DNA from 3 places in the Enterobacter mori genome. Region 2 is predicted to be linked to each of the others. Evidence: predicted binding sites of a transcription regulator. Region 2 holds the regulator's gene; each other region holds the start of a gene.
What was found. The regulator sigma-54, encoded in region 2, starts transcription at its own class of promoters, with help from an activator protein. The targets are predictions, from matches to a motif close to GTTGGCACANNTTTCGCTNT.
Positions count from the first base shown of each region.

Region 1: hypA (hydrogenase maturation nickel metallochaperone HypA) is a predicted target of sigma-54. The motif match lies at 1,535-1,554, and genes of this name have one in related genera.
Region 3: N2K86_RS05975 (amino acid ABC transporter substrate-binding protein) is a predicted target of sigma-54. The motif match lies at 7,001-7,020, and genes of this name have one in related genera.

Region 1 is NZ_CP104285.1:3,634,570-3,644,269, forward strand. Features, by position in the region: gene hycC (formate hydrogenlyase subunit 3) at 1-229, opposite strand, end outside; gene N2K86_RS17105 (4Fe-4S dicluster domain-containing protein) at 226-834, opposite strand; gene hycA (formate hydrogenlyase regulator HycA) at 907-1,371, opposite strand; gene hypA (hydrogenase maturation nickel metallochaperone HypA) at 1,583-1,933, shown strand; gene hypB (hydrogenase nickel incorporation protein HypB) at 1,937-2,800, shown strand; gene N2K86_RS17125 (HypC/HybG/HupF family hydrogenase formation chaperone) at 2,791-3,063, shown strand; gene hypD (hydrogenase formation protein HypD) at 3,067-4,188, shown strand; gene hypE (hydrogenase expression/formation protein HypE) at 4,185-5,195, shown strand; gene flhA (formate hydrogenlyase transcriptional activator FlhA) at 5,256-7,328, shown strand; gene N2K86_RS17145 (ABC transporter substrate-binding protein) at 7,484-8,482, shown strand; gene N2K86_RS17150 (FecCD family ABC transporter permease) at 8,482-9,519, shown strand; gene N2K86_RS17155 (ABC transporter ATP-binding protein) at 9,519-9,700, shown strand, end outside.
Region 2 is NZ_CP104285.1:4,203,739-4,213,438, forward strand. Features, by position in the region: gene lptC (LPS export ABC transporter periplasmic protein LptC) at 1-556, shown strand, start outside; gene lptA (lipopolysaccharide ABC transporter substrate-binding protein LptA) at 525-1,079, shown strand; gene lptB (LPS export ABC transporter ATP-binding protein) at 1,086-1,811, shown strand; gene rpoN (RNA polymerase factor sigma-54) at 1,859-3,292, shown strand; gene hpf (ribosome hibernation promoting factor) at 3,315-3,602, shown strand; gene ptsN (PTS IIA-like nitrogen regulatory protein PtsN) at 3,685-4,176, shown strand; gene rapZ (RNase adapter RapZ) at 4,222-5,076, shown strand; gene npr (PTS phosphocarrier protein NPr) at 5,073-5,345, shown strand; gene mtgA (monofunctional biosynthetic peptidoglycan transglycosylase) at 5,384-6,109, opposite strand; gene elbB (isoprenoid biosynthesis glyoxalase ElbB) at 6,106-6,759, opposite strand; gene arcB (aerobic respiration two-component sensor histidine kinase ArcB) at 6,991-9,324, opposite strand; gene lptG (LPS export ABC transporter permease LptG) at 9,460-9,700, opposite strand, start outside.
Region 3 is NZ_CP104285.1:1,274,859-1,284,558, reverse strand. Features, by position in the region: gene ubiF (3-demethoxyubiquinol 3-hydroxylase) at 1-1,138, opposite strand, end outside; gene miaB (tRNA (N6-isopentenyl adenosine(37)-C2)-methylthiotransferase MiaB) at 1,274-2,698, shown strand; gene N2K86_RS05995 (PhoH family protein) at 2,851-3,897, shown strand; gene ybeY (rRNA maturation RNase YbeY) at 3,894-4,361, shown strand; gene corC (CNNM family magnesium/cobalt transport protein CorC) at 4,451-5,329, shown strand; gene lnt (apolipoprotein N-acyltransferase) at 5,335-6,873, shown strand; gene N2K86_RS05975 (amino acid ABC transporter substrate-binding protein) at 7,293-8,198, shown strand; gene gltJ (glutamate/aspartate ABC transporter permease GltJ) at 8,353-9,093, shown strand; gene gltK (glutamate/aspartate ABC transporter permease GltK) at 9,093-9,700, shown strand, end outside.

The DNA.
Region 1 (9,700 bases), 570 kb from region 2:
TCAGCGGAGTAATAGCCACGGTATGACGAATCAGCGGCATGAGTGTTTCAACAGATTGCCCGCCGATCAGGACGACACCGCCTGCAGCGAGCGTCATCACGCTACCAACCGCCCCGCCGATACCGGCGATCCCGCCGCTCAGGGTTTTATGGAAAGAGAACACCAGCGCCAGCACGGCGGCGGCAGTGAAGCACGCCACGGCGCTGTTAATCATGAATATCGCGTTCATTTCGCCCCCTCGTTAAGCGCCTGCAATAGCGAAAGATCGCCAAAATCGCTGTTGATGGTCAGCTCGCGCTTGCGCTTGCTGGTGCGGGCGATGTCGCGAATGTTGACCAGAATCAGTGCCCTGGTCGGGCAGGTGCGCACGCAGGCCGGGCCCTGCTCATCGAAGCTGCATAGATCGCATTTCACCGCGACGGCGCGGATGCCGGGCACCCAGTCCAATAGCGTGCTCACCTTCGCCGGAGCGGGTGGCGCGGGCGGCGCTTTCGGGGTATTTGCGTTCGCCGGAATATGCAGCGGGCGGCTGCCGGAAAATTCAATCGCGCCGAACGGGCAGGCAATGCCGCACAGCTTGCAGCTGACGCACAGGCTTTCGTTGAGCTGGACAGCGCCATCAACGCGGGTGATGGCATTCACAGGGCAGACACCTGCGCAGGGGGCGTCTTCACAGTGGTGGCAGAGCTGCGGAGCAGACTCCTTTTCATTACGCATAACGCGCAGACGCGGCATGGACTGCAGCCCATGCAGGCGGTGGGTTTCCGAACACGCCGCCTCACAGGTTCGACAGCCAATACAGACCGTCGAGTCAGCAATTACAAAACGGTTCACCGGGCAATCCTCAGGTGATGGTCATTTTTGACGAAGAAAAACTGTCTTATCGACACTTTCGACACTTGGTTATCAGGCAACGTTTGCGGATGCATTTCCCGCTGTCAGCTGTTTCAGATCGACCGGTAGGTCGTGTTCAACCGCGGTATAAAGCCCGTTATAAACCGGCGCGATTTTCTCCAGATAGTGCTCGAGCACCTGCTGGCGATCGCGGTTGCTGACGTAGCCATCAACCATGCCGTCAGCCATCAACTGCGCTTTCGCAATACATTGTTTTTCACCCTCTTTGTTCTCCACGTAGTACTCAATGGTGTGGCTGTTAAAGCTGTCCGCCAGGGTGACAAAGACGGTGAAGTGGCCGAAAAGGACAAAACGCATATCGCCCTGTGCCGCGCAGCTCATCGCATGATGCAGACGGGCCTTTGACAGAGTGATCCCCTGAACCAGGGAGTTGCAGTAGAGGTGCCACTGCTCCTGGAGCTGCTGGTGACGCTGCGCGATGTAATCCGCTTTTTCGCTGATTTCCCAAATAGTCATAAAAGGTATCCGGTTAATGGAGATAGCGGCTGTTAAGCAGATTCCATGCCAATTATTAAGGTAATGTTTTTTATAAGTTTTAATCGTTTTCGCACTGTCAACCGCACGGTGTCGACGTGTCATTTCGACAGCGTTGACATCGACACGCCCTAACAAAAATCAAGCTGGCACCGTTATTGCATTCAATGGCGCAATTCATTGAGGAGGCGTCATGCACGAAATCACCCTCTGCCAGCGGGCCCTGGAGCTTATCGAACAGCAGGCAGTGCAAAACCACGCGAAGCGCATCACCGGCGTCTGGCTGAAGGTCGGGGCGTTTTCCTGCGTCGAGACCAGCGCCCTGACCTTCTGTTTTGAGCTGGTGTGTCGCGGCACGCTGGCAGAAGGCTGCGAGCTTCATATTGAAGAGCAGCAGGCGGAGTGCTGGTGCGAGCAGTGTCAGCAGTACGTGACCCTGCTGTCATCAAAGGTTCAGCGCTGCCCGCTGTGCCAGAGTACCGGGCTGCGGATCGTGGCGGATGACGGTATGCAGATCCAACGCCTCGAAATCGAGAAGGAGTAATGTATGTGTAGCACCTGCGGTTGCGCCGAAGGCAACCTGTATATCGAAGGGGATGAACATCGCCCCCACTCCGCGTTTCGCTCCGCGCCCTTTTCACCGGCCCCGCGTCCTGCTGCTGCGCTAACTGGTATCACCTTTGCGCCGCAGCAATCCTCTGAGGGCGATCTGCACTATGGCCACGGCGAAGCGGGTACCCACGCGCCGGGCATGAGCCAGCGCCAGATGCTGGAGGTGGAGATCAACGTACTGGACAAAAATAACCGGCTCGCCGCCCGCAACCGCGCCCGCTTTGCCGCCCGCAAACAGCTGGCTCTGAACCTGGTCTCCAGCCCCGGTTCCGGCAAAACCACGCTGTTAACGGAAACGCTCAAACGCCTGAATCAGCGCGTTTCCTGCGCCGTCATTGAAGGCGACCAGCAAACCGTTAACGACGCGGCGCGCATTCGCGAAACCGGCACTCCGGCGATTCAGGTCAACACCGGCAAAGGCTGCCATCTGGATGCGCAGATGATTGCCGACGCCACGCCGCGTCTGCCGCTGGCGGATAACGGGATCCTGTTCATTGAAAACGTCGGCAACCTCGTGTGCCCGGCGAGCTTTGACCTTGGCGAACGGCATAAAGTCGCGGTGCTCTCCGTCACCGAAGGGGAAGACAAACCGCTGAAGTACCCCCATATGTTTGCCGCCGCCTCCATCATGCTGCTGAACAAAGTTGACCTGCTGCCGTACCTGAATTTCGACGTGGATAAATGCCTGGCGTATGCCCGCGACGTGAACCCGGAGATTGAGATCCTGCTGGTCTCCGCCACGCGCGGCGACGGGATGGATGCATGGCTGAACTGGCTGGAGAGCGAACGATGTGCATAGGTGTCCCCGGACAAATTCATACCATCGACGGTCATCAGGCCAAAGTTGAAGTCTGCGGCATCCTGCGCGACGTCGATCTCACGCTGGTGGGCAGCACCGATGAAACAGGCGCATCGCGTCTCGGCCAGTGGGTGCTTGTCCACGTGGGGTTTGCCATGAGCGTGATTAACGAAGCGGAAGCCCGCGACACGCTCGATGCCCTGCAAAATATGTTCGACGTGGAGCCTGACGTGGGCGCGCTCTTGTACGGCGAGGAGCGATAGCCTATGCGTTACGTTGATGAATACCGCGCGCCGGAACAGGTGATGCAGCTTATCGGGCATCTGAACACGCGCGCGGCGCTGCTGGACTACACCAAAGAGAGACCGCTGCGGATCATGGAAGTGTGCGGCGGCCATACTCACGCCATCTTCAAATTTGGCCTCGACCAGCTGCTGCCGGAAAACATTGAGTTTATTCACGGCCCCGGCTGTCCGGTCTGCGTTTTGCCGATGGGGCGTATCGACAGCTGCATCGAAATTGCCAGCCAGCCCAACGTCATTTTCTGCACCTTTGGCGACGCGATGCGCGTGCCGGGGAAAAATGGCTCGCTGCTACAGGCGAAAGCACGCGGGGCCGACATCCGGATCGTCTATTCGCCGATGGATGCCCTGACGCTGGCAGCGGACAACCCCGCACGCAAGGTCGTGTTTTTTGGCCTGGGGTTTGAAACCACCATGCCCGCCACCGCCATCACGCTGCAGCAGGCTAAAGCACGCAGCGTCGATAACTTTTTCTTTTTTTGCCAGCACATTACGCTCATTCCCACGCTGCGCAGCCTGCTGGAGGAGCCGGAAAACGGCATTGACGCCTTTCTGGCACCGGGCCACGTCAGCATGGTGATTGGCACAGACGCCTATGGTTTTATCGCTGAGCAGTACAATCGTCCGTTAGTGGTGGCTGGTTTCGAGCCACTTGATCTACTGCAAGGCGTAACCATGCTGGTTGAGCAGAAAATAGCGGCCCGGAGCGCGGTGGAAAATCAGTATCGCCGCGTGGTGCCCGATGCGGGTAATGAACGAGCGCAGCAGGCGATAGCCGACGTGTTTAGCGTTGAGGGCGACAGCGAATGGCGCGGTCTGGGGGTGATTGCTGAATCCGGCGTGCGCCTGACTCCCGCGTATCACTCCTTCGATGCAGAGGCGCATTTTCGCCCGCAGCCGCAGCAGGTCTGCGACGATCCGCGCGCGCGCTGCGGTGAGGTGCTCACCGGCAAATGCAAACCTCATCATTGCCCGTTATATGGCAACACCTGTAACCCGCAAACCGCGTTTGGTGCGCTGATGGTCTCCTCCGAAGGAGCCTGCGCCGCGTGGTATCAGTTCCGCAATCAGGAGTGTGAAGCATGAACACGGTTGAAATGGCGCACGGAAGCGGTGGTCAGGCGATGCAGCAGCTCATTAATCAGCTGTTTATGGACGCATTCAACAACCCCTGGCTCGCCGAGCAGGAAGACCAGGCGCGCATTGACCTGTCAACGCTCACCGCCCACGGTGACAGACTGGCGTTTTCGACCGACAGCTACGTCATCGACCCGCTGTTCTTTCCCGGCGGTGATATCGGCAAGCTCGCCATTTGCGGTACGGCCAATGATATCGCCGTCAGCGGCGCGGTTCCGCGTTACCTCTCGTGCGGGTTTATTCTCGAAGAGGGTTTACCGATGGCAACGCTTAACGCAGTGGTCAGCAGCATGGCGCAGACCGCACGCGAGGCGGGCATTGCTATCGTCACCGGTGATACCAAAGTGGTGCAGCGCGGCGCGGCGGATAAACTTTTCATCAATACTGCAGGAATGGGGGCGATACCGGCCGACATTCACTGGGGCGCACAGCAGCTTGGCGCAGGCGACGTACTGATCGTGACCGGAACGCTGGGCTGCCACGGGGCAACCATTCTTAACCTGCGCGAAGGCTTAGGGCTGGACGGCGAACTGAGCAGCGACTGCGCGGTACTCGCGCCGCTCATTCAAACCCTGCGTCCCCTTCCTGGCGTAAAGGCCCTGCGGGACGCCACCCGAGGCGGCGTGAATGCCGTCGTGCACGAGTTTGCGGCAAGCTGCGGATGCGGCATTGAGCTGACCGAGCGCGATCTACCCGTCAAGCCTGCCGTGCGCGGGCTGTGCGAACTGCTGGGACTTGATCCGCTTAACTTTGCTAACGAAGGTAAACTGGTGATCGGCGTGGAACGTACCGCTGCAGAAGCGGTGCTGGAACAGCTTCGCGCCCATCCCTCAGGAAAAAACGCCGCGATCATTGGCGAAGTGGTTGAGCGCAAAGGGGTGCGCCTGACCGGGCTGTATGGCGTTAAGCGCACGCTGGATTTGCCGCACGCGGAACCCTTACCCCGAATTTGCTAGAACCGCGCCATAAGCGGTCAGCACTGAATCTCTTTTTGCCAGTTTCTATTGGAAAGCAATATGCCGTATACACCGATGAGCGATCTTGGACAGCAGGGCCTGTTTGATATCACGCGCACACTTTTACAGCAGCCCGATCTCGGCGCGCTGAGCGATGCCCTGACCCGGCTGGTCAGGCAATCTGCGCTGGCGGACAGCGCCGCGATTGTGCTGTGGCATAGCGGAACGCATCGCGCGAGCTACTACTCAACGCGTGATAACGGCAAAGCGTTTGAGTACGAGGACGAAACGTACCTCGCGCATGGCCCGGTGCGCCGTATTCTCTCCCGTCCGGAAGCGCTGCACTGCAACTTTGAGGAGTTCCGCACGGCGTGGCCGCGGCTCGCGGAGAGCAACCTCTACCAGCCGTTCGGCCACTACAGCATGCTGCCGCTGGCGGCGGAGGGACATATTTTTGGTGGCTGCGAGTTTATTCGCACGACCGACCAGCTCTGGAGCGAGGCGGAATACGAGCGTCTGCACACCTTTACCCAGATTGTGGCCGTCGTCGCAGAGCAGATCCAAAGCCGCGTCACCAATAACGTGGATTACGACCTGTTGAGCCGCGAGCGCGACAACTTCCGCATTCTGGTCGCCATCACCAACGCCGTGCTGTCACGGCTTGACATGGATGAGCTGGTCAGCGAAGTCTCGAAAGAGATCCACCACTATTTCAAAATCGACGCCATCAGCATTGCGCTTCGCGGCCATCGCAAGGGCAAGCTGAATATCTACTCCACACACTACCTCGATGAGGCCAATCCGGCACACGAGCAGAGTGAAGTGGACGAAGCGGGCACCCTTTCTGAACGGGTCTTCAAAAGTAAAGAGATCCTCCTGCTCAACCTGAACGAGCAGGATCCGGTAGCGCCGTACGAGCGAATGCTGTTCAACACCTGGGGCAATAAAATTCAGACCCTGTGCCTGCTGCCGCTGATGTCCGGCAATACCATGCTGGGCGTGCTGAAGCTGGCGCAGTGCGAGGAAGGGGTGTTCACCACCGCCAACCTGAAACTGCTGCGCCAGATTGCCGAGCGTATCTCTATCGCGCTGGATAACGCCCTGGCCTATCAGGAGATCCACCGACTGAAAGAGCGGCTGGTGGATGAAAACCTCGCCCTGACTGAACAGCTCAACAACGTGGACAGCGAGTTTGGCGAAATCATCGGGCGCAGCGACGCCATGTACAGCGTGCTCAAGCAGGTTGAGATGGTGGCGCAAAGCGACAGCACGGTACTGATCCTTGGCGAAACCGGTACGGGTAAAGAGCTGATTGCCCGCGCCATCCACAACCTGAGCAACCGCAACAGTCGCCGGATGGTGAAGATGAACTGCGCGGCGATGCCAGCAGGTCTGCTGGAAAGCGATCTGTTCGGCCACGAGCGCGGCGCCTTTACCGGAGCCAGCAGCCAGCGTTTGGGCCGTTTTGAACTGGCGGACAAAAGCTCGCTGTTCCTCGACGAAGTGGGCGATATGCCGCTGGAGCTACAGCCGAAACTGCTGCGCGTGTTGCAGGAGCAGGAGTTTGAGCGCCTTGGCAGCAACAAGCTTATCCAGACTGACGTGCGGCTGATTGCCGCGACCAACCGTGACCTGAAAAAAATGGTCGCTGACCGCGAATTTCGAAGCGATCTCTATTACCGCCTGAACGTCTTCCCGATCTTCCTGCCGCCGCTGCGCGAACGCCCGGAAGATATCCCCCTGCTGGTCAAAGCGTTTACCGCAAAGATTGCGCGGCGGATGGGCAGAAACATCGACAGCATTCCTGCCGAAACGTTACGTACGCTCTCGTCAATGGAGTGGCCGGGCAACGTCCGCGAGCTGGAAAACGTCATCGAACGCGCGGTGCTGCTGACGCGCGGGAATGTGCTGCAGCTTTCCCTGCCTGAGGTTACTCTTCCTGACGTGACCGTGCCCGCCGCCGAGATAGCGAAAGAGGGAGAAGATGAGTATCAGCTCATTATGCGCGTGCTGAAAGAGACCAACGGCGTGGTTGCCGGGCCAAAAGGCGCAGCGCAACGACTGGGGTTAAAACGCACCACCCTGCTGTCACGTATGAAGCGCCTGGGGATTGATAAAGAGAGCCTGATGTAAGTCCGCACTCCGGCGGTGTTTCTCTGACACCGCCTTTCGTCACCCTGCGCAATTGTCCCTCATTGACACAAAATCCTTTCCTCTGTATAAAATTCCGCCTTAATAATGAGTTTCATTTGCATCAAAAAAATAATATTAATGAAGGGTAGCGTTTAATGAAAAAGGTCATCTTCGCGTTCGGCCTGGCGTTTGCGTCGGTCAGTTCTGCTCTGGCAACCACATATCCTCTGACCATTGAAAACTGTGGTTATAAAGAGACCTTCACCAAAGCGCCGGAACGCGTGGTGGCCCTGGGTCAGAATACCGTTGAGATCCTGCTTCTGCTGGGTCTGGAGGATAAGGTGAAGGCTAGCGCCTTCTGGCCAACCAAAGTGTTGTCGCAGTTGGCTGAACAGAACGCAAAAATCAAAACCCTGACGGTAGAAATTCCAACCCTTGAATCCATTCTTGCGCAAAACCCCGATTTTGTTCCTGCTCAGCTCCCGCTGCTGCTCGGACCAGAAAGTAAGGTTGCAAAACGTGAAGATCTGGCGACCGTTGGCGTAAACAGCTATTTATCACCGGGAATGTGCGCCACCAAAAAATCCGCAGGCGACATGTACGGTAGCCGCCAGAAGCTGTGGGATATGACCTACCTTTATAAAGAGATTGAAGATTTCGCTAAGATTTTTAACGTGGAAGCGCGTGGCCAGGCCGTTATCGCCGACTTCAAAAAACGTGAAGCCGACCTGCGCCAGGAGTTTGGCAAAAACAAAAAAGACCTCTCCTTTGTTTTCTGGTTCTCAAGCTCCTCGCCTTCGGCTGATGCCTATGTAGGCGGTAAAAACAGCGCATCCGGCTTTATTGCTAACGTGCTTGGCGGCCACAACGCCATTACTTCTGAAACCGAATGGCCAACCGTGGGCTGGGAAAGCATTATTGCCGCTAATCCGGACGTGATTGTGGTCTCCAGCCTGGATCGTAACCGCTGGGCGCTGGACAACGCCGAAGAAAAAATCAAATTCCTGAAGAGCGATCCGGCGGTCAGCCAGCTGGACGCGGTGAAAAAAGGCCATATCGTGGTGATGGACGGCCAGGCAATGAACCCGACGATCCGCACGATTTACGGGGCTGAGCAGGTCGGCGAACAGCTCAGAAAACTGGGGCTGAACTGATGACCACCGCCGTACTTCAGGCCCGGCAGAGCCTGGTTCTGACGACCTCGGCTTTGCTCGCCCTGGTACTGCTGTTTCTGGTGATAGCGCTCAGCGTCAGCGTCGGCGAGCTGTCCATCCCGCTGGATAACGTGTTTTACGCCATCAGCAATAAAATGGGGCTCACCGCGGTCCCGCTCACTCGCATCTATGAGAGCGTAATCTGGGACTTTCGCCTGAGCCGCGCGCTGGTGGCGGCCTGCTGCGGCGCGGGGCTGGCCATCTGCGGTGCCGTACTGCAGAGCCTGCTAAAGAACGCGCTGGCGGAGCCGTACGTGCTTGGCGTGTCCGCGGGCGCGTCAACCGGGGCGGTTTCCGTCGTGGTGTTGGGGATCGGCACCGGCGCGGTGTCACTTTCCGCCGGCGCCTTTGCCGGGGCGTTCGCCGCCTTTGCGTTCGTCGCCTTCCTGACGAACGGCGCGCGCGGAGGGAACGAACGTACTATTCTGGCAGGCGTTGCCGCCTCGCAGCTTTTTAACGCCATTACCGCCTACACCATCAGCACCTCCGCCAGTGCGCAGCAGGCGCGCGACGTGATGTTCTGGCTGCTGGGCAGCTTCAGCGGCGTACGCTGGCCTGAATTCCAGCTGGCACTGGTCGTAGTGCTGACTGGATTAGCCGTTTGCCTCTACTATTCCCGGGCGCTGGATGCCTTCACGTTCGGTGATGACGCCGCCGCCTCTTTAGGTATTGCCGTCCCGTGGGTGCGCCTGACGCTCTTTACCACTACCGCGCTGATTACCGCGACGATTGTCAGCATGGCGGGTTCAATCGGCTTTGTCGGGCTGGTGGTGCCGCACGTGATGCGTTTCCTGTTCGGGCCGCTGCACCGCACGCTGTTGATTGCCAGCGCACTGGCAGGGGCGATCCTGATGGTGCTGGCCGACATTGCCTCGCGTATGCTGATTGCGCCGCAAAGCCTGCCCGTCGGCGTAGTAACCGCGCTGGTTGGCGTCCCCTTCTTTGCCGTGATTATCTACCGTTCAAGGAATAAGTGATGAGTATCTGCGCTGAGAATATTACCTGGAAGGTGGGTAAAAAAGTCATCGTTAATGACGTCTCGCTGAAGGTTTCCCAAGGGGAAACGGTAGGGCTACTTGGACCAAACGGCTGCGGTAAATCATCGCTTCTGCGCATTCTGGCTGGTTTGCGCCGCCCGGATGCAGGCAGTGTGACGCT
Region 2 (9,700 bases):
GGTTATCATTCTGCTTTCGCTTGTCGCATTGGTACTGATTGGCGTGAACCTTGCCGACCGTGATGATGCACAAACAGAAGTCGTTAATACGAGCGATCCAACCTATAAAAGCGATCACAGTGATACGGTAGTTTATAGCCCTGAAGGTGCGCTGAACTATCGCCTGATTGCCCAGCATGTGGAATATTTTTCCGATGACGGTATCTCGTGGTTTACCCAACCGGTGATGACCACCTTTGATACTGACAAAACCCCGACATGGTCAATTAAGTCAGACCGGGCAAAACTGACAAATGACCGTATGCTTTATCTGTACGGCCACGTTGAAGTCAACGCCCTGACCGCTGACTCTCAACTGCGCAAAATTACGACGGATAACGCCCAGATCAACCTGGTGACCCAGGACGTGACCTCGCAGGATTTGGTCACACTGTATGGCACAACATTTAATTCCAGCGGTTTAAGAATGCGCGGGAACTTACGCAGCAAAAACGCCGAGCTGATTGAAAAGGTTAGAACCTCCTATGAAATTCAAAACAAACAAACTCAGCCTTAAAGCCATTATCGCCAGCGCACTGCTGGCGGCCAGTCTTCCCGCGATTGCTGTGACTGGCGATACCGAACAGCCGATTCATATCGAATCCGACACGCAGTCCCTTGATATGCAAGGTAACGTCGTCACCTTCACGGGTAACGTCGTGATGACCCAGGGCACCATCAAAATTAACGCCGATAAAGTGGTCGTTACCCGTCCGGGCGGCGAGCAGGGCAAAGAGATTATTGATGGCTATGGTAACCCTGCCACGTTCTACCAGATGCAGGACAACGGCAAACCGGTGAAAGGCCGCGCGTCGCATATGCATTATGAACTGGCGAAGGATCTGGTCATCCTGACCGGTAACGCCTATCTGGAGCAGCTGGACAGCAATATTACCGGCGACAAGATCACCTATCTGGTCAAAGAGCAGAAAATGCAGGCCTCCAGCGAGAAAGGCAAACGCGTCACCACCGTGCTGGTTCCATCGCAGCTGCAGGATAAAGGCAAAGGCCAGGCTCCGACACAAAAGAAGAGTAACTAATTCGTTATGGCAACATTAACTGCAAAAAACCTCGCGAAAGCGTATAAGGGCCGCCGTGTCGTTGAAGATGTCAGCCTGACCGTCAACTCCGGCGAAATTGTGGGTTTGCTTGGCCCTAACGGTGCAGGGAAAACCACCACCTTCTACATGGTGGTGGGCATTGTGCCGCGTGATGCCGGCAACATCATCATTGATGATAAAGACATTAGCCTGCTGCCGCTGCACGCGCGCGCGCGCCGTGGTATCGGCTACCTGCCGCAGGAAGCCTCAATCTTTCGTCGTTTGAGCGTCTACGATAACCTGATGGCCGTGCTGCAGATCCGTGACGACCTGACCAGCGAGCAGCGCACCGACCGCGCTAACGAGCTGATGGAAGAGTTTCATATCGAACATCTTCGCGACAGTCTCGGTCAGGCGTTGTCCGGGGGTGAGCGTCGTCGTGTCGAGATTGCACGTGCGCTGGCCGCCAACCCGAAATTCATCCTGCTGGATGAACCCTTCGCGGGCGTTGACCCGATCTCCGTTATTGATATCAAACGCATTATCGAACACCTGCGCGACAGCGGGCTTGGCGTGCTGATCACCGACCACAACGTCCGTGAAACGCTGGCCGTCTGTGAACGCGCCTACATAGTGAGCCAGGGCCATCTGATTGCCCACGGTACACCGCAGCAAATCCTCGAAGATGAGCATGTTAAGCGCGTGTACCTTGGGGAAGACTTCAGACTCTGATAGGGTAGAGGTAACGTAACGCCGAACCGGAGAAAAATGCTCTGAACATGAAGCAAGGTTTGCAATTAAGGCTCAGCCAACAACTGGCGATGACGCCGCAGCTACAGCAGGCGATACGTCTGTTGCAGCTGTCCACGTTAGAACTCCAGCAGGAGCTCCAGCAAGCGCTGGACAGCAATCCGTTGCTGGAGCAAACCGATCTTCATGACGAGGTAGAAACCCAGCAAACGCAGGACACTGAAGCGCTCGACACCGCTGATGCGCTCGAACAAAAAGAGATGCCGGACGAGCTGCCGCTGGATGCCAGCTGGGATGAAATCTACACCGCCGGAACCCCTTCCGGCACGCGTGCAGACTACCAGGACGACGAGCTACCGGTTTATCAGGGTGAAACCACCCAGTCGCTACAGGATTACCTGATGTGGCAGGTGGAGCTCACCCCCTTCTCCGATACCGACCGCGCGATTGCGACCTCGATTGTCGATGCCGTTGACGATACGGGTTATTTAACCGTAACCCTGGACGACATCCTGGAAAGTATCGGCGACGACGAGATCGAACTCGAAGAGATCGAAGCGGTTCTGAAGCGCATTCAGCGTTTCGACCCGGTCGGTGTGGCCGCGAAAGATCTCCGCGATTGCCTGCTGATCCAGCTGTCGCAGTTCGCCAAAGAGACGCCGTGGATTGAAGAAGCCCGCTTAATCATCAGCGATCATCTGGATCTGCTGGCGAATCACGATTTCCGCACCCTGATGCGCGTCACGCGTCTGAAAGAAGAGGTGCTGAAAGAGGCGGTGAATCTGATCCAGTCTCTCGATCCGCGTCCCGGCCAGTCGATCCAGACCAGCGAACCGGAATATGTCATTCCGGATGTGTTAGTCAGAAAACACAATGGTCGCTGGGTGGTCGAGCTGAACTCAGACAGCATTCCTCGCCTGCAAATCAACCAGCAGTATGCCTCCATGTGCACCAGCGCGCGCAATGACTCCGATAATCAATATATTCGTAGCAATTTGCAGGAAGCACGCTGGTTGATCAAAAGTCTGGAAAGTCGAAATGACACGCTGCTGCGCGTTAGCCGCTGTATTGTTGAACAACAGCAGGCCTTTTTTGAGCAGGGCGAAGAGTTTATGAAACCGATGGTACTGGCGGACATCGCCCAGGCCGTCGAGATGCATGAATCAACCATTTCTCGCGTGACCACGCAGAAGTATCTGCACAGTCCACGCGGTATTTTTGAGCTTAAGTATTTCTTCTCCAGTCATGTGAATACCGAAGGCGGAGGCGAAGCCTCGTCAACGGCCATTCGCGCGCTGGTGAAGAAGTTGATCGCCGCGGAGAACCCCGCGAAGCCACTGAGTGACAGTAAGTTAACCACCATGCTGTCCGACCAGGGTATTATGGTGGCACGTCGTACTGTTGCGAAGTATCGAGAGTCTTTATCCATTCCGCCGTCTAACCAGCGTAAACAACTGGTTTGACACAACCGATAAGGAAGACACTATGCAGCTCAACATCACAGGACACAACGTCGAGATTACTGAGGCCTTACGTGAGTTTCTGAACACAAAGTTCGCAAAGCTCGAACAGTATTTCGAAAGGATCAATCAGGTCTATATTGTGTTGAAAGTGGAGAAAGTGACTCATATCTCGGATGCAACCCTGCACGTTAACGGGGGTGAACTCCATGCCAGTGCGGAAGGGCAAGACATGTACGCGGCTATCGACGGCTTGATTGATAAGCTTGCGCGACAGCTCAATAAACATAAAGATAAACTGAAACAACACTAATTGTCCGGGCAGTTAACGGGTGCAGGACGGCCTGTTGTGCGACACAACAGGCCATTTGTACAGTTAGCGCTTAGGTGAAATTATGATGAACAACGATTCGGCTCTTCAACTGAGCAATGTCCTTAACCAGGAATGTACCCGCAGTGGCGTTCACTGCCAGAGCAAAAAACGTGCGCTGGAGATCATCAGTGAGCTGGCTGCAAAACAGCTGGGCCTGCCACCTCAGGTCGTGTTCGAAGCGATCCTGACCCGTGAAAAAATGGGCAGTACCGGCATTGGCAACGGCATCGCGATCCCGCATGGCAAACTCGAAGAAGACACCTTGCGTGCCGTCGGCGTGTTTGTGCAGCTTGAAACACCCATTGCCTTTGATGCTATCGATAACCAACCCGTCGATCTCCTCTTCGCGCTGCTGGTGCCAGCAGACCAGACAAAGACCCATCTGCATACGTTGTCGCTGGTCGCTAAACGCCTGGCCGATAAAACCATTTGCCGTCGACTGCGTTCAGCGCAAAGTGATGAGGAGCTCTTCCAGATTATCACTGAAGCAGAAGGCAATCAGGATGATGCGTAACCGGGAGATGGCCTTCACATCTGTTGTCCTGAGGAGAAACGGAACATGGTGCTGATGATCGTCAGCGGTCGCTCGGGGTCGGGGAAATCCGTCGCCCTGCGTGCGCTGGAAGATATGGGTTTTTACTGCGTAGATAACCTGCCGGTGGTGCTGTTGCCCGATCTGGCGCGGACGCTTGCGGACAGACAAATTTCTGCCGCCGTCAGTATCGATGTCCGTAACATGCCAGAATCACCTGAGGTCTTTGAGCAGGCCATGAGCAATCTGCCTGAGTGCTTCTCGCCTCAGCTGTTGTTCCTTGATGCCGATCGTAACACCCTGATCCGTCGCTACAGCGATACCCGTCGTTTGCACCCGCTTTCCAGTAAAAACCTTTCGCTGGAAAGTGCCATCGACGAAGAGAGCGATCTGCTGGAGCCGCTGCGCTCCCGGGCCGACCTGATTGTTGACACCTCTGAAATGTCCGTGCACGAACTGGCGGAAATGCTGCGAACCCGTTTGCTGGGTAAACGCGAGCGTGAATTGACGATGGTGTTTGAATCCTTCGGCTTTAAGCACGGTATTCCTATCGATGCGGATTATGTTTTCGACGTGCGCTTCCTGCCGAACCCGCACTGGGATCCCAAACTGCGTCCAATGACCGGTCTGGATAAGCCCGTGGCGGCCTTCCTCGACAGACACACAGAAGTTCACAATTTTATCTACCAGACGCGAAGCTACCTTGAGCTATGGTTACCTATGCTGGAGACAAACAATCGTAGCTATCTGACGGTAGCGATTGGCTGTACCGGCGGTAAACATCGTTCGGTTTATATCGCCGAACAGCTGGCCGACTACTTCCGCTCACGCGGAAAGAACGTTCAGTCCCGTCATCGCACGCTGGAAAAACGTAAAACATGACCGTAAAACAAACCGTTGAGATCACCAACAAGCTGGGCATGCATGCACGCCCGGCAATGAAATTGTTTGAACTGATGCAAGGTTTCGATGCAGAAGTTCTGCTGCGCAATGACGAAGGCACTGAAGCTGAAGCGAATAGCGTCATTGCGCTGCTGATGCTGGACTCAGCGAAAGGTCGCCAGATTGAAGTCGAGGCCACCGGCCCCCAGGAAGAGGAAGCGCTGGCGGCGGTAATTGCCCTGTTTAATGCCGGGTTTGACGAAGATTAAGTCTGCTAGTCAGGCGGGTGGCGCTACGCTTACTCGCCCTACATGAGATTATTACGCTGCATAAACCCTTCTCCCCCCAACTGTCTCATCTGACGCATGATCCACGCCTGACGGCTTCGCACGTACCCTGACGGCGCACTGGCCTTAAAGCGGATAGGGTTAGGCAGAACAGCCGCTAACAGCGCCGCTTCGGACATACTCAGTTTGCGGGCAGGCTTATTAAAATAGCGTTGTGATGCAGCTTCAACACCAAAAACCCCGTCACCAAACTCTGCGATGTTCAGGTAAACAGTGAGAATACGCTTTTTACTCCAGACCGTTTCCATCCCCAGGGTCAACCCCGCTTCCAGCCCTTTTCGCACCCAGCTTCGACCATCCCATAAAAACAGGTTCTTAGCCGTCTGCTGCGACAACGTAGACGCACCGCGCACGCGATTTTCGTGACGCTCGTTGTGGGCGAGCGCCTTCTCGATGGCTGTCATGTCAAAACCCCAGTGCTCCGGGAATTTCTGATCTTCTGCCGCAATCACGGCCAGCCCCATGAACGGTGATATCTCATCCATGCTTACCCAGTCAGAATGGGCGACATAGCCAAAATCACCGGTCAACCACGCGCTGAGCTGGCGCTCAACCATCACAGCGGAAAAGGGTACCGGCAGAATGCTGAATAAAGCGATCCCGCCGCCCCAGAAGACGGCCAGTACAAGCACAGCGCGCAACAGGGTACGTTTTATCCACGTACCCGCAGCAAATTTACGGCTCATTGCGAGAGCACCAGCACTCTGTCCACCAGCTTATCAATGCCCGTGGCTGCTTCAGCGATGGATTGCGCCAGCATATAGGCGGGCGTGGTGACGATCTTGTTGTCTTCATCGACCACAATATCATCCACCGGACAAGGAACATGCTCGCCGCCCATATCTTCGACGATCTCAGCGGTATCAATATCGGTCCCGATAGTCAGGCGCAGCGGAAAGTCAAAGATCCGGGGCAGCATGGCCGGGGCAATACAGATGAAACCCAGCGGCTTGCCTGCTGCATGCATCGCCTGGGCGAGCCGTTTTAAATCGGGATCGACATGGCACTCTGCCCCTTCCGAAGCAAAGGTGCTGAGATTTTTGGCTGCGCCAAAGCCACCCGGCACGATCAACGCATCCAGCGTTGAGGCATCAGCCTGGGCCAGGGGTTGGACAGCGCCCCGGGCGATACGCGCGGCTTCAATCAGGACGTTACGCGTTTCAGCCATCGGCTCGCCGGTAAGATGGTTGATCACATCCGCCTGGCTTTTTTCCGGCGCGAAGCAGGCCACTTCAGCGCCCTGACGAGATAATGCCAGCAGCGTTAGTACGGCTTCATGTATCTCAGAACCGTCGTAAACACCACAACCACTCAGCACGACACCAATCTTTTTCATTATGACGTTCCTTCTTTGCAACATGCTGAAGCACATTAAAAATTCTGATTAAACCGCTATGCTTCACACATTTCACTGATTCATGTAACAAACCATTTAAGATTTGCTATCTTATCTGCGTGCGGCCTCAATATTCAGGCGGCGTCCAAGCGAAAACAACACGAAAAATCAGGCGCAGCCACGATTTCCCTGGTGTTGGCGCAGTATTCGCGCACCCCGGTTAAGCCGGGGTCATTTTTTTCTGGCTTCTACCCAGGCTTTCAGCACCGCCACATCGTTTTGCCACTCTTGTTTCATCTCCTCAACCCATTCACCAACATTATCTTCCCATGCGGGTAAATCAGGCGATTGAATCTGTTGACCCAGTTGCTGAAGATGGCGTAGCCCTACCGAGCCGGCCGCACCTTTGATTTTATGCCCCTCTTCAACGATACCTTTCCGATCGCGCGCCGTCAGGTTGGACTCAAGCACGCTCAAGTAACCCGGCATCATTTTTTCGAATACCGCCAGACCATCGGTAATCAGTTTTGGCCCCACCAGATCGATATACTGCTCCAGCATCGCGGTATCGAGTAGTGTGTGTGCTTTCGCGCTATCAACAGACGTCATGGTGCTCTCCTCTTCATCACGGGTATCCCAGAACTTCTTGATCATGGCGGTCAGGGCAGGCACCGCCAGCGGCTTGCTGAGCACATCATCCATACCGGCATCGAGGTACTCTTTTTTGTCTTTCAGTACGTTTGCCGTCAGCGCCACCAGCGGCGGCAACTCATCGGCAGCATATTTGCGCGTAAGCTCACGGGAGATATCCAGCCCGGTCATGTCCGGAAGCTGAATATCCAGCAGGACCAGGTCATACTCGCCAGGCGTAAACATCTCCAGCGCCGCTTTGCCGGTCATCGCCACATCCACGCTGTTACCGAGTTTTTCCAGCACGGAACGCGCCACAATCACGTTCAGTTCAATGTCCTCCACCAGCAGAACATGCAGAGCGGGCAGCGGCATATCGTCGTTATCAAAGGTATCTTCAACCTCCTCAGCCACCGCGGGCGCATGCACCGTCAGGGTAAAGGTTGAACCTTTGCCCGGATGGCTGGCAACCGTGATATCACCGCCCATGCTTTTCGCCAGACGTTTCGACACCGCCAGACCAATACCGGTCCCGGTCGCCGGTTTACCGCCGTTGCTGTCTTTTACCTGGTAATACATGGCAAAGATCTTATCCTGCTCTTCCTGCGGAATGCCGATACCCGAGTCTTCAACCTCGAAGTGCAGCATGTCCCCTTCGTCATAGCGAATACGCACCGCAACCCGCCCCTTCTGGGTAAACTTCACGGCGTTGCTGATCAAGTTCCACAGGATCTGACGCAGGCGCGTGCCGTCTGTGACCACTTTATGCGGCAGCGGCAGGGTGGGCTCCATCACAAAGCTCAGCCCTTTTTGCTGGGCCTGCAGGCCGGAGAGGTTCTCCAGGTCAGCCAGGAAACCGGTGAAATCCACCGGCTGGTTATCAAGCTGCACCTTACGGCGCTCCATCTTATCCATATCAATAATATCATTGAAGATATTGCCCAGCGTGACCGCCGAGACATGGATCGTTTTGAGGTATTTTTCCTGCTCGCCGGTCAGGTCGGTGTCGAGCAGAATGCGGCTCAACCCAACGATGCCGTTCAGCGGCGTACGCAGTTCGTGGCTGATGGTTGAGATAAAGGTGGTCTTGTCGCGGCTGGCGCGTTCCAGCGCATCCTGATAGCGCTTACGCTCGGTGATATCACGGCCAAAGCCCATCAGACCATGACGTTTTCCAACGCGGTCGTAATACGGCACTTTGCGGATCTCAAAGCAGGCTTTACGACCGTCGGGATAATCCAGCCACTGTTCATAGGTGAGCGACACGTTGTGGCGGAAGACTTTTTCATCCGTCTCCATCACTTTGGCAGCCGCTTCTTCGGAATAGACATCCTGCGGTTTGAGGTTAACCAGCTGTTTTTCACTTTTGCCGGTCAGCAGCTCCATTGCGCGGTTACAGCCGGAGAATTCTTTATCTTCGTTACGATAGAAAACCAGATCCGGCGAGGCATCCAGGAAGGAGCGCAGGAAAGAGGATTGTTGTTCGAGCTGGATCTGCGTCACTTCGCGCTCTTTCATCTCGATTTTCAGTTGCTCCAGCGTAGCCTGACGTTCAGCTTCAGCCTTCTCGCGGTCCGAAATCTCCTGATTCAACTGCGCAATATTATCCTTGAGCTGGACGTTAAGCTTGAGGTCTCGCTCGCGCATCTCTTCCAGCTTATCCACCAGTTTTGATAAACGCTGGCGAGACTCCTCCAGCTGCTCAACCACCACGGAGAGGAAATAGACCGCCCACGGCGTGATCAACAGGCCGAAGAAAATAGAGCGGATCACGTCGATGCTTTCAACCTGACCGTGCAGAACCATGGTCACGGCCATTTGCACGACAATCGCCAGAACGACCAGCGCCAGCGCCAGCAGTAAGGAGAAACGTACCAGCCCGAGCTTCATCATCAGGTCGACGTAATACTGGGCCAGCATTCGAATTTGCTTCATAGGGGATCCCTTCACGACGTTATCGCTCAATAATACTCAAATTCGCGTCGGGGCGTTGAAGGTTGTGAGAAAAAGTGCGGGGTGAAACAGGAGATTAGCCTCGCTTCCGGCAAACCGGAAGCGAGGAGAGATCAATCAGGAACGTCTTAGCAGCAGCCAGAGGCTGATTAGGAAGAAGCTGGCGCTTGGCAGCAACGCGCCGATAATCGGCGGGATACCGTAAACCAGCGTCAACGGACCGAAGATCTGGTCGAGAACGTAGAACACAAAGCCGAAGCTGATCCCGGTCACGACGCGCACGCCCATCGGCACGCTACGCAAAGGACCGAAGATAAACGACAGCGCCATCAGCATCATGACCGCGACAGACATCGGC
Region 3 (9,700 bases), 1.9 Mb from region 2:
GACCACCGGCGCGTTCCGCCGCCATCAATCCAATATTACGCAAAATGCGCACCGGCCCCAGGTCGTTGCTGAACCCGGCGTAGAACAGATCCATCCCCGACTGCATGATGAAGTTATCCGCCATACGGCGCGTCTGATAACGCTTCAGCACCTGATGGCTGGCCCAGTCTTCCGCGTGTCCTCGGGCGCTGCCGAGGACATCCAGTAATGCATCGACGTCACGATATCCCAGGTTCACGCCCTGCCCGGCCAGCGGATGAATGGTGTGTGCCGCATCCCCCACCAGCGCCAGCCCTTCACGGGAATACTGTAAAGCGTGACGGCGCGTGAGCGGGAATGCGCCAGCCGCAACCGGCGTGACGTGACCTAAGCGGCTCGGGAAGTGCAGCAGAATTTCACGCTGCAGCTGTTCCATACTCAGCCCCTGCAGCTGGCGAATGCGCGCTGGTTTGTCGTACCACACCAGCGATGCCCAGTTATCAAACAGCGGTAGAAAAGCATGAGGACCGTTTGGCGTAAAATGTTGCCAGGTGCTTTCGCCCGGCGCATTCTCACACTGGACGGTGATTAGCATGCAGGATTGCTGATATTGCCAGGCATGGATCCCAATCCCCGCCATCTGTCTGACCTGTGAATTAGCGCCATCCGCGCCCACAACCAGCTTCACGGCCAGCTCGTCCTCATTATCCAGCGTCAGGAGATAGCCATTTTCGTGGCGATGCAGTGCCTTGAGCGAGGCAGGAACACGCAGCGTCACCTTTGGATGCGCCTCCAGTGCCTGCCAGAGCGCGAGCTGGAGCACGTTGTTTTCCACCATATACCCCAGGCGCGGCAGCTTCAGCTCAGCGGCATCAAACGCGACGTGGGCATTTTCCCACTCCCAGGTTTCGAGGCGGCTGTAAGGGTGCGCGCGCATCGCCTGCACCGCCTCCCAGACGCCCAGGCCGCGCAGCAGATCGACGGACGCCGCGCTGATCGCGGAAATGCGCACGTCCGGTTTGCTGGCGGGATCGAAGGCTGGCGGAGCAGCCTGTTCAATTACCGTTACGTCAAATCCCTGCTGCGCCAGCCCCAGCGCCAGCGCGCCGCCGACCATACCGCCGCCGACAACGGCAACTTCGGTGTGTAGGAGTGTCATGGTCAATTTTCCTTATTGGAGAATCCCTTAAGTTTACCGGATTTTTGCGGTCCTGAGACACACAACCTTCATACTGGTCACAACCCCACCAAAGCATTACAATACGCGGCTTGCAATCCTGAGCTGAGCAAGTCGATGACTAAAAAACTCCATATAAAAACCTGGGGCTGTCAGATGAACGAATACGATTCATCCAAGATGGCCGATCTGCTGGATACCACCCACGGATACCAGCTGACTGAAAATGCGAAAGAAGCCGATGTGCTGCTGCTGAACACCTGTTCCATTCGTGAAAAAGCGCAGGAAAAAGTCTTTCACGTATTAGGCCGCTGGAAGCTTCTCAAGCGAAAAAATCCGGACCTGATCATCGGCGTGGGCGGCTGCGTCGCGTCGCAGGAAGGTAAGCTGATCCGCCAGAGAGCGCCGTATGTGGATATTGTCTTTGGCCCACAGACCCTGCACCGCCTGCCAGAGATGATCAACAAGGTGCGCGGCAATCGCAGCCCGGTCGTTGACGTCAGCTTCCCGGAGATCGAAAAATTTGACCGTCTGCCAGAGCCGCGCGCTGATGGCCCGACTGCCTTCGTCTCCATCATGGAAGGCTGCAACAAATATTGTACTTACTGCGTGGTGCCCTACACCCGCGGTGAAGAGGTCAGCCGTCCGGCAGACGATATTCTGTTTGAAATCGCGCAGCTTGCCGCACAGGGCGTTCGCGAAGTGAACCTGCTGGGCCAGAACGTTAACGCCTGGCGCGGTGAGAACTACGACGGCACCACCGGCAGCTTTGCCGAGCTGCTGCGCCTGGTGGCCGCGATTGACGGTATCGACCGCATTCGCTTTACCACCAGCCATCCGATGGAGTTCACCGACGACATCATTGACGTTTATCGCGACACACCTGAGCTCGTGAGCTTCCTGCACCTGCCGATTCAGTGTGGCTCTGACCGCGTGCTGAACCTGATGGGCCGTCCACATACGGTGCTGGAGTATAAATCCACCATTCGTAAGCTGCTTGCCGCGCGTCCGGATATCCAGATCAGCTCCGACTTTATCGTTGGCTTCCCTGGCGAAACCACCGATGACTTCGAGCGCACCATGAAGCTCATCGGTGAGGTGAATTTTGACGTCAGCTACAGCTTCATCTTCTCTGCACGTCCTGGTACACCGGCGGCCGATATGGTTGACGATGTGCCGGAAGAAGAGAAAAAACAGCGTCTGTATATTCTGCAGGAGCGCATTAACCAGCAGGCCAACGCCTGGAGCCGTCGCATGCTCGGGACCGTTCAGCGCATTCTGGTGGAAGGTACCTCGCGCAAGAGCATCATGGAGCTGTCCGGTCGTACCGAGAACAACCGCGTGGTGAACTTTGAAGGCACGCCGGATCTGATCGGTAAATTCGTGGACGTCGAAATTGTCGACGTGCTGACCAACTCGCTTCGCGCGAAGCTGGTACGTACTGAAGACGAAATGGGCCTGCGAATTGCTGAATCTCCGGAATCCGTTATCTCTCGCACCCGCAAAGTTAACGATTCTGGCGTGGGTATTTACCAGCCGTAATCCTTCAGGCCTGCCTTTCCGGCAGGCCTTGTAATTCCTCTCGTCGTCCCAATATGCATAGCAATGCTTGCGCCTTTATTCTAAGGCGTGAATACTTTCGGTAATGACAGTTTTATGTCGCCATGCCTACAAAACACTCAAAGAGGAACGGTTTGAATATAGACACGCGTGAAATTAGCCTTGAGCCCGCAGACAACGCTCGCCTGCTGAGCCTGTGCGGGCCGTTTGATGACAACATCAAACAACTGGAACGACGTCTGGGTATCGAAATCAATCGTCGCGATAACCATTTCAAACTCACCGGACGCCCTATCTGCGTCAACGCGGCTGCGGATATTCTGCGCAGCCTGTATGTCGATACCGCCCCAATGCGTGGCGAGATTCAGGACATCGAACCGGAACAAATTCACCTCGCCATTAAAGAGGCACGCGTGCTTGAGCAAAGCGCTGAAAGCGTGCCGGACTACGGTAAGGCGATCAACATCAAGACTAAACGCGGCGTCATCAAGCCACGTACGCCGAATCAGGCGCAGTATATCGCCAATATCCTCGACCACGACATCACCTTCGGCGTGGGCCCGGCAGGTACGGGTAAAACCTATCTCGCCGTTGCCGCTGCAGTGGATGCACTGGAGCGTCAGGATATCCGTCGTATTCTGCTGACCCGCCCAGCCGTTGAAGCGGGTGAAAAACTGGGCTTTCTGCCGGGCGATTTAAGTCAGAAAGTGGACCCTTACCTGCGTCCGCTTTATGACGCGCTGTTCGAGATGTTAGGCTTTGAGAAAGTTGAAAAGCTGATTGAGCGTAACGTGATTGAAGTTGCGCCGCTGGCCTACATGCGCGGCCGTACGCTTAACGACGCGTTCATCATTCTTGATGAGAGCCAGAACACCACCATCGAACAGATGAAGATGTTCCTGACGCGTATCGGCTTTAACTCGAAAGCGGTTATTACCGGTGACGTCACCCAGATCGACCTGCCGCGCAGCACCAAATCTGGCCTGCGCCATGCCATTGAAGTCCTGGCCGAGGTCGATGAAATCAGCTTCAACTTCTTCCACAGTGAAGACGTCGTTCGCCACCCGGTGGTCGCACGTATCGTTAACGCCTATGAAGCCTGGGAAGAGGCAGATCAAAAACGCAGGGCCGAACAGGCCGCGGAACGTAAGCGCGAAGCGCAGGAGCAAGAACAGAAATGAGTCAGGTGATCCTCGATTTACAGCTGGCCTGTGAAGACAATTCCGGCATGCCAGATGAGGCACAGTTTCAGAAATGGCTGGATGCGGTTATCCCCCAGTTTCAGGAAGAATCAGAAGTCACGATTCGCCTGGTGGATGAAGCAGAAAGCCATGAGCTTAACCTGACCTACCGCGGGAAAGATAAGCCAACCAACGTGCTCTCTTTCCCGTTCGAAGCGCCGCCGGGCATCGAGATGCCACTGCTGGGCGATCTGATCATCTGCCGTCAGGTGGTTGAGCAGGAAGCCAAAGAGCAACAAAAGCCGCTCGACGCCCACTGGGCGCATATGGTGGTACATGGCAGCCTGCACCTGCTGGGCTATGACCACATTGAAGATGACGAAGCGGAAGAGATGGAGTCCCTCGAGACAGAGATAATGCTTGCTCTGGGCTATGAGGATCCGTACATTGCCGAGAAAGAATAGTCGGTCTAGCGCCTGACTAACATGCCGCCGCGTAAGGACATCGCGCGGCGGTAAACATTGAACTCACAAGAGAACCCTTAACAAACGCCATGAGCGACGACAATTCACACAGTAGCGACACGACAAACAGTAAAAAGGGATTTTTCTCCCTCATTCTGAACCAGCTTTTCCACGGCGAACCGAAAAACCGTGACGAACTGCTGGAGCTGATTCGTGATTCCGGGCAGAACGACCTTATCGACGAAGATACGCGCGAAATGCTTGAAGGGGTCATGGACATCGCCGACCAGCGCGTTCGCGACATCATGATCCCCCGCTCGCAGATGATCACCCTGAAACGTAACCAGACGCTGGACGAGTGCCTTGATGTGATCATCGAATCCGCCCACTCGCGTTTCCCGGTCATCAGCGAAGACAAAGATCACATCGAAGGGATTTTGATGGCCAAAGATCTGCTGCCGTTTATGCGCAGCGATGCCGAAGCCTTCAGCATGGAAAAAGTGTTACGCCAGGCCGTGGTTGTGCCGGAAAGTAAACGTGTGGATCGGATGCTGAAAGAGTTTCGCTCTCAGCGTTACCACATGGCGATTGTTATTGATGAATTCGGCGGCGTGTCCGGTCTTGTTACGATCGAGGATATTCTTGAGCTGATCGTGGGTGAAATCGAAGACGAGTATGACGAAGAAGAAGATATCGATTTCCGTCAGCTTAGCCGCCACACCTGGACCGTGCGTGCGCTGGCCTCGATTGAGGACTTCAACGACGCCTTCGGCACTCACTTCAGCGATGAAGAGGTCGATACCATTGGCGGGCTGGTGATGCAGGCCTTTGGTCATCTTCCGGCGCGCGGCGAAACCGTTGACATCGACGGTTACCAATTCAAAGTCGCCATGGCCGATAGTCGACGTATTATTCAGGTTCACGTCAGAACGCCGGACGACTCACCGGTGCCAAAACTGGAAGATTAATGTAAATGGCATTTGCCCCATTACTTGAACGCCAGCGCGTCCGTTTGCTGCTGGCGCTGTTGCTCGGAGCCAGCGGTACGCTGGCTTTTTCTCCTTACGACATCTGGCCCGCGGCCATTCTCTCCCTGATGGGGCTTCAGGGTCTGACCCTGAATCGTCGTCCGGTACAGGCTGCCGCCATCGGTTACTTCTGGGGACTGGGGCTGTTTGGCTCGGGCATCAACTGGGTCTACGTTAGCATCGCCCAGTTTGGCGGTATGCCGGGTCCGGTTAACGTCTTCCTGGTGGTCCTGCTCGCCGCCTATCTCTCGCTCTATACCGGGCTGTTCGCCGGCATTCTTTCTCGCCTGTGGCCTAAAACCACCTGGCTGCGCGTCGCGATTGCCGCGCCGGTTGTCTGGCAGGTAACGGAATTCCTGCGCGGTTGGGTCCTCACCGGCTTCCCGTGGCTGCAGTTCGGCTACAGCCAGATTGATGGCCCGCTGAAAGGCCTGGCGCCGGTGATGGGCGTTGAAGCGATTAATTTTCTGCTGATGGTAGTGAGCGGCCTGCTGGTGCTGGCGCTGGTCACGCGCTGCTGGAAAATGCTGGCTGTGGCGCTGGTGCTATTCGCTCTGCCCTTCCCGCTGCGTTATATCCAGTGGTTCACGCCAGAACCCGGGCGCGCCATGCAGGTCTCCATGGTGCAAGGCGATATCCCGCAGTCCATGAAGTGGGACGAAAAAGAGCTGCTGAATACGCTGAAGATCTACGCCAACGCCACCGAAAAGGTGATGGGTAAATCGCAGCTGATCGTCTGGCCGGAATCCGCCATTCCCGATCTGGAAATGAACCAGCAGCCGTTCCTTAACATGATGAACGATCTGCTGGTGGCGCGCGGGAGCACGCTGATTACCGGTATTGTTGATGCGCGTCTTAACCAGCAAAACCGCTACGACACCTACAACACCATCATTACGCTCGGCAAAGACAGCGAATACAGCTATCAATCCACTGACCGGTACAACAAGAATCACCTGGTACCCTTTGGTGAATTTGTCCCACTGGAGTCGATTCTGCGCCCGCTGGCACCGTTCTTTGACCTGCCGATGTCCTCTTTCAGCCGCGGCCCGTACGTTCAGCCTCAGCTGCACGCGCACGGTGTTGCCCTGACGGCGGCCATCTGCTACGAAATTATCCTCGGCGAGCAGGTGCGCGATAACTTCCGCCCGGATACGGACTATCTGCTGACCATCTCCAATGATGCCTGGTTTGGTAAGTCAATCGGCCCGTGGCAGCACTTCCAGATGGCACGTATGCGCTCCCTGGAGCTGGCGCGTCCGCTGCTGCGCAGCACCAACAACGGCATCACCGCCGTGATTGGTCCGCAGGGTGAAATCCAGGCCATGATCCCGCAGTTTACCCGAGAGGTGTTGACCACCCAGGTCACCCCAACCACGGGGCTGACGCCGTACGCCCGCACCGGCAACTGGCCGCTGTGGATCCTGACCGCGCTGTTCGGCTTTGCCGCGGTGCTGATGAGCCTGCGTCAGCGTCGTCGATAATCTTACCCCTCACCCTGGCCCTCTCCCCATAGGGGAGAGGGAAGAATCCTGTACACATTTCAATTTCCCGCTCCGCCTTTTCCCCTCTCCCTTCCAGGGAGAGGGTCAGGGTGAGGGTGATGTCAATTCTGGCACGTCTATTGCTTTGTTTATTCACGTAAACGCAGTTTGGCTTAATGTACAACCTTGTCGCACCAGCGTAGATCATCGGTAGCACCGAAACGGTGCAACGAAAGATTATTGCCTCTGAATGGTGCGGCGCGCTTCGCAAAAATAAACAATAACGCAGCAAAATCTTTACATTAAGCCAGACTAAATGTTAACAAGCTTGCATAACACTGCACTCGCTTAGCGCGAGATATAACAACATCACAATGGGTATCAATGCGTCACTGGCGCTGATAAGAAAGGAGTTGGGTATGCAATTACGTAAACTGGCCACAGCAATGCTGGTTATGGGAATGTCTGCAGGCGTCGTTCACGCTGAAGACGCTCCGGCAGCAGGCAGCACTCTCGACAAGATTGCCAAAAACGGCGTCATCGTGGTCGGCCACCGTGAATCTTCTGTCCCGTTCTCTTACTACGACAACACGCAAAAAGTCGTGGGCTATTCACAGGATTACTCCAACGCCATCGTTGAAGCTGTGAAGAAAAAGCTGAACAAACCTGACCTGCAGGTAAAGCTGATTCCAATCACCTCGCAGAACCGTATTCCCCTGCTGCAGAACGGCACTTTCGATTTTGAGTGCGGTTCTACCACCAACAACCTTGAGCGTCAGAAACAGGCCGCCTTCTCCGATACCATCTTTGTGGTCGGTACGCGTCTGTTGACCAAAAAAGGCGGAGCAATCAAAGATTTTGCTGACCTGAAAGGCAAAGCGGTTGTTGTGACCTCCGGTACTACGTCTGAAGTGTTGCTGCACAAGCTGAACGACGAGAAGAAAATGGACATGCGCATCATCAGCGCGAAAGACCATGGCGACTCCTTCCGTACCCTGGAAAGCGGTCGTGCCGTCGCGTTTATGATGGATGACGCCCTGCTGGCGGGCGAACGTGCGAAAGCGAAGAAACCGGACAACTGGGATATCGTCGGTACCGCGCAGTCCAAAGAAGCCTACGGCTGTATGCTGCGTAAAGACGATCCGCAGTTCAAAAAGCTGATCGATGACACCATCGCGCAGGCACAGACATCCGGCGATGCGGAAAAATGGTTCGACAAATGGTTCAAGAACCCAATTCCACCAAAGAACCTCAACATGAACTTTGAACTGTCTGACGACATGAAAGCACTGTTCAAATCACCAAACGATAAAGCGCTTAACTAATTAGAACGACAGGGGCGGGATCTCCTGCCCTCTCGATTGTCGGGAAGCATGGACAGACTATACGTTGAGTGGTCGTTCCCCACTCAGCGCGAAAATGAGCTTCTCACCAATCTTCGAGGGTAGCGCTGCTACCCTTTTTTTTCTGGAGTTTATTATGTCAATTGACTGGAACTGGGGCATCTTTCTGCAACAAGCCCCGTTCGGCAACACCACCTATCTTGGCTGGCTGTGGAGCGGCTTTCAGGTCACCGTTGCGCTATCGATAACGGCGTGGATTATCGCGTTTCTTGTCGGTTCGCTGTTCGGTATTCTGCGCACCGTTCCCAATCGCTTTCTTTCAACACTCGGCACCCTGTACGTGGAACTGTTCCGTAACGTTCCGCTGATCGTGCAGTTCTTTACCTGGTATCTGGTCATTCCGGAACTGCTGCCGGAAAATATCGGTATGTGGTTCAAGGCGGAACTGGATCCTAACGTTCAATTCTTTGTCTCTTCCATGCTGTGCCTGGGGCTGTTCACCGCCGCGCGCGTTTGCGAACAGGTGCGTGCCGCCATTCAGTCACTGCCGCGCGGGCAAAAGAACGCGGCTCTGGCGATGGGCCTGACGCTGCCGCAAGCTTACCGTTACGTTCTGCTGCCTAACGCCTACCGCGTCATCGTCCCACCGATGACCTCAGAGATGATGAACCTGGTGAAAAACTCGGCCATCGCCTCGACTATCGGTCTGGTGGATATGGCGGCGCAGGCGGGCAAACTGCTGGATTATTCCGCCCACGCGTGGGAATCCTTCACGGCAATTACGCTCGCTTACGTTCTGATTAACGCTTTCATCATGCTGGTGATGAACCTGGTTGAACGCAAAGTACGCCTGCCGGGCAATCTGGGGGGCAAATAATGTACGAATTTGACTGGAGTTCTATCGTTCCATCCATGCCTTACCTGCTGGATGGCCTGGTGATCACCTTAAAGATCACCGTGATTGCCATCATCATCGGTATCGTCTGGGGCACCCTGCTGGCGGTGATGCGCCTGTCGAGCTTTAAACCGCTCGCCTGGTTCGCGACTGCCTACGTTAACGTCTTCCGCTCCATCCCGCTGGTTATGGTGCTGCTGTGGTTTTACCTGATTGTTCCAGGATTCTTACAGAACGTACTGGGACTGTCGCCGAAAACCGATATCCGCCTGATCTCCGCCATGGTGGCGTTCTCGATGTTTGAGGCTGCTTACTACTCGGAGATTATCCGCGCGGGCATTCAGAGTATCTCCCGCGGGCAGTCCAGCGCCGCGCTGGCGCTGGGAATGACGCACTGGCAGTCCATGCAGCTCATTATTCTGCCACAGGCGTTTCGCGCCATGGTTCCACTCCTGCTGACCCAGGGTATCGTGCTGTTCCAGGATACCTCACTGGTCTATGTACTGAGTCTGGCAGACTTCTTCCGTACCGCGTCCACCATCGGCGAGCGTGATGGTACGCAGGTTGAGATGGTCCTCTTCGCGGGTGG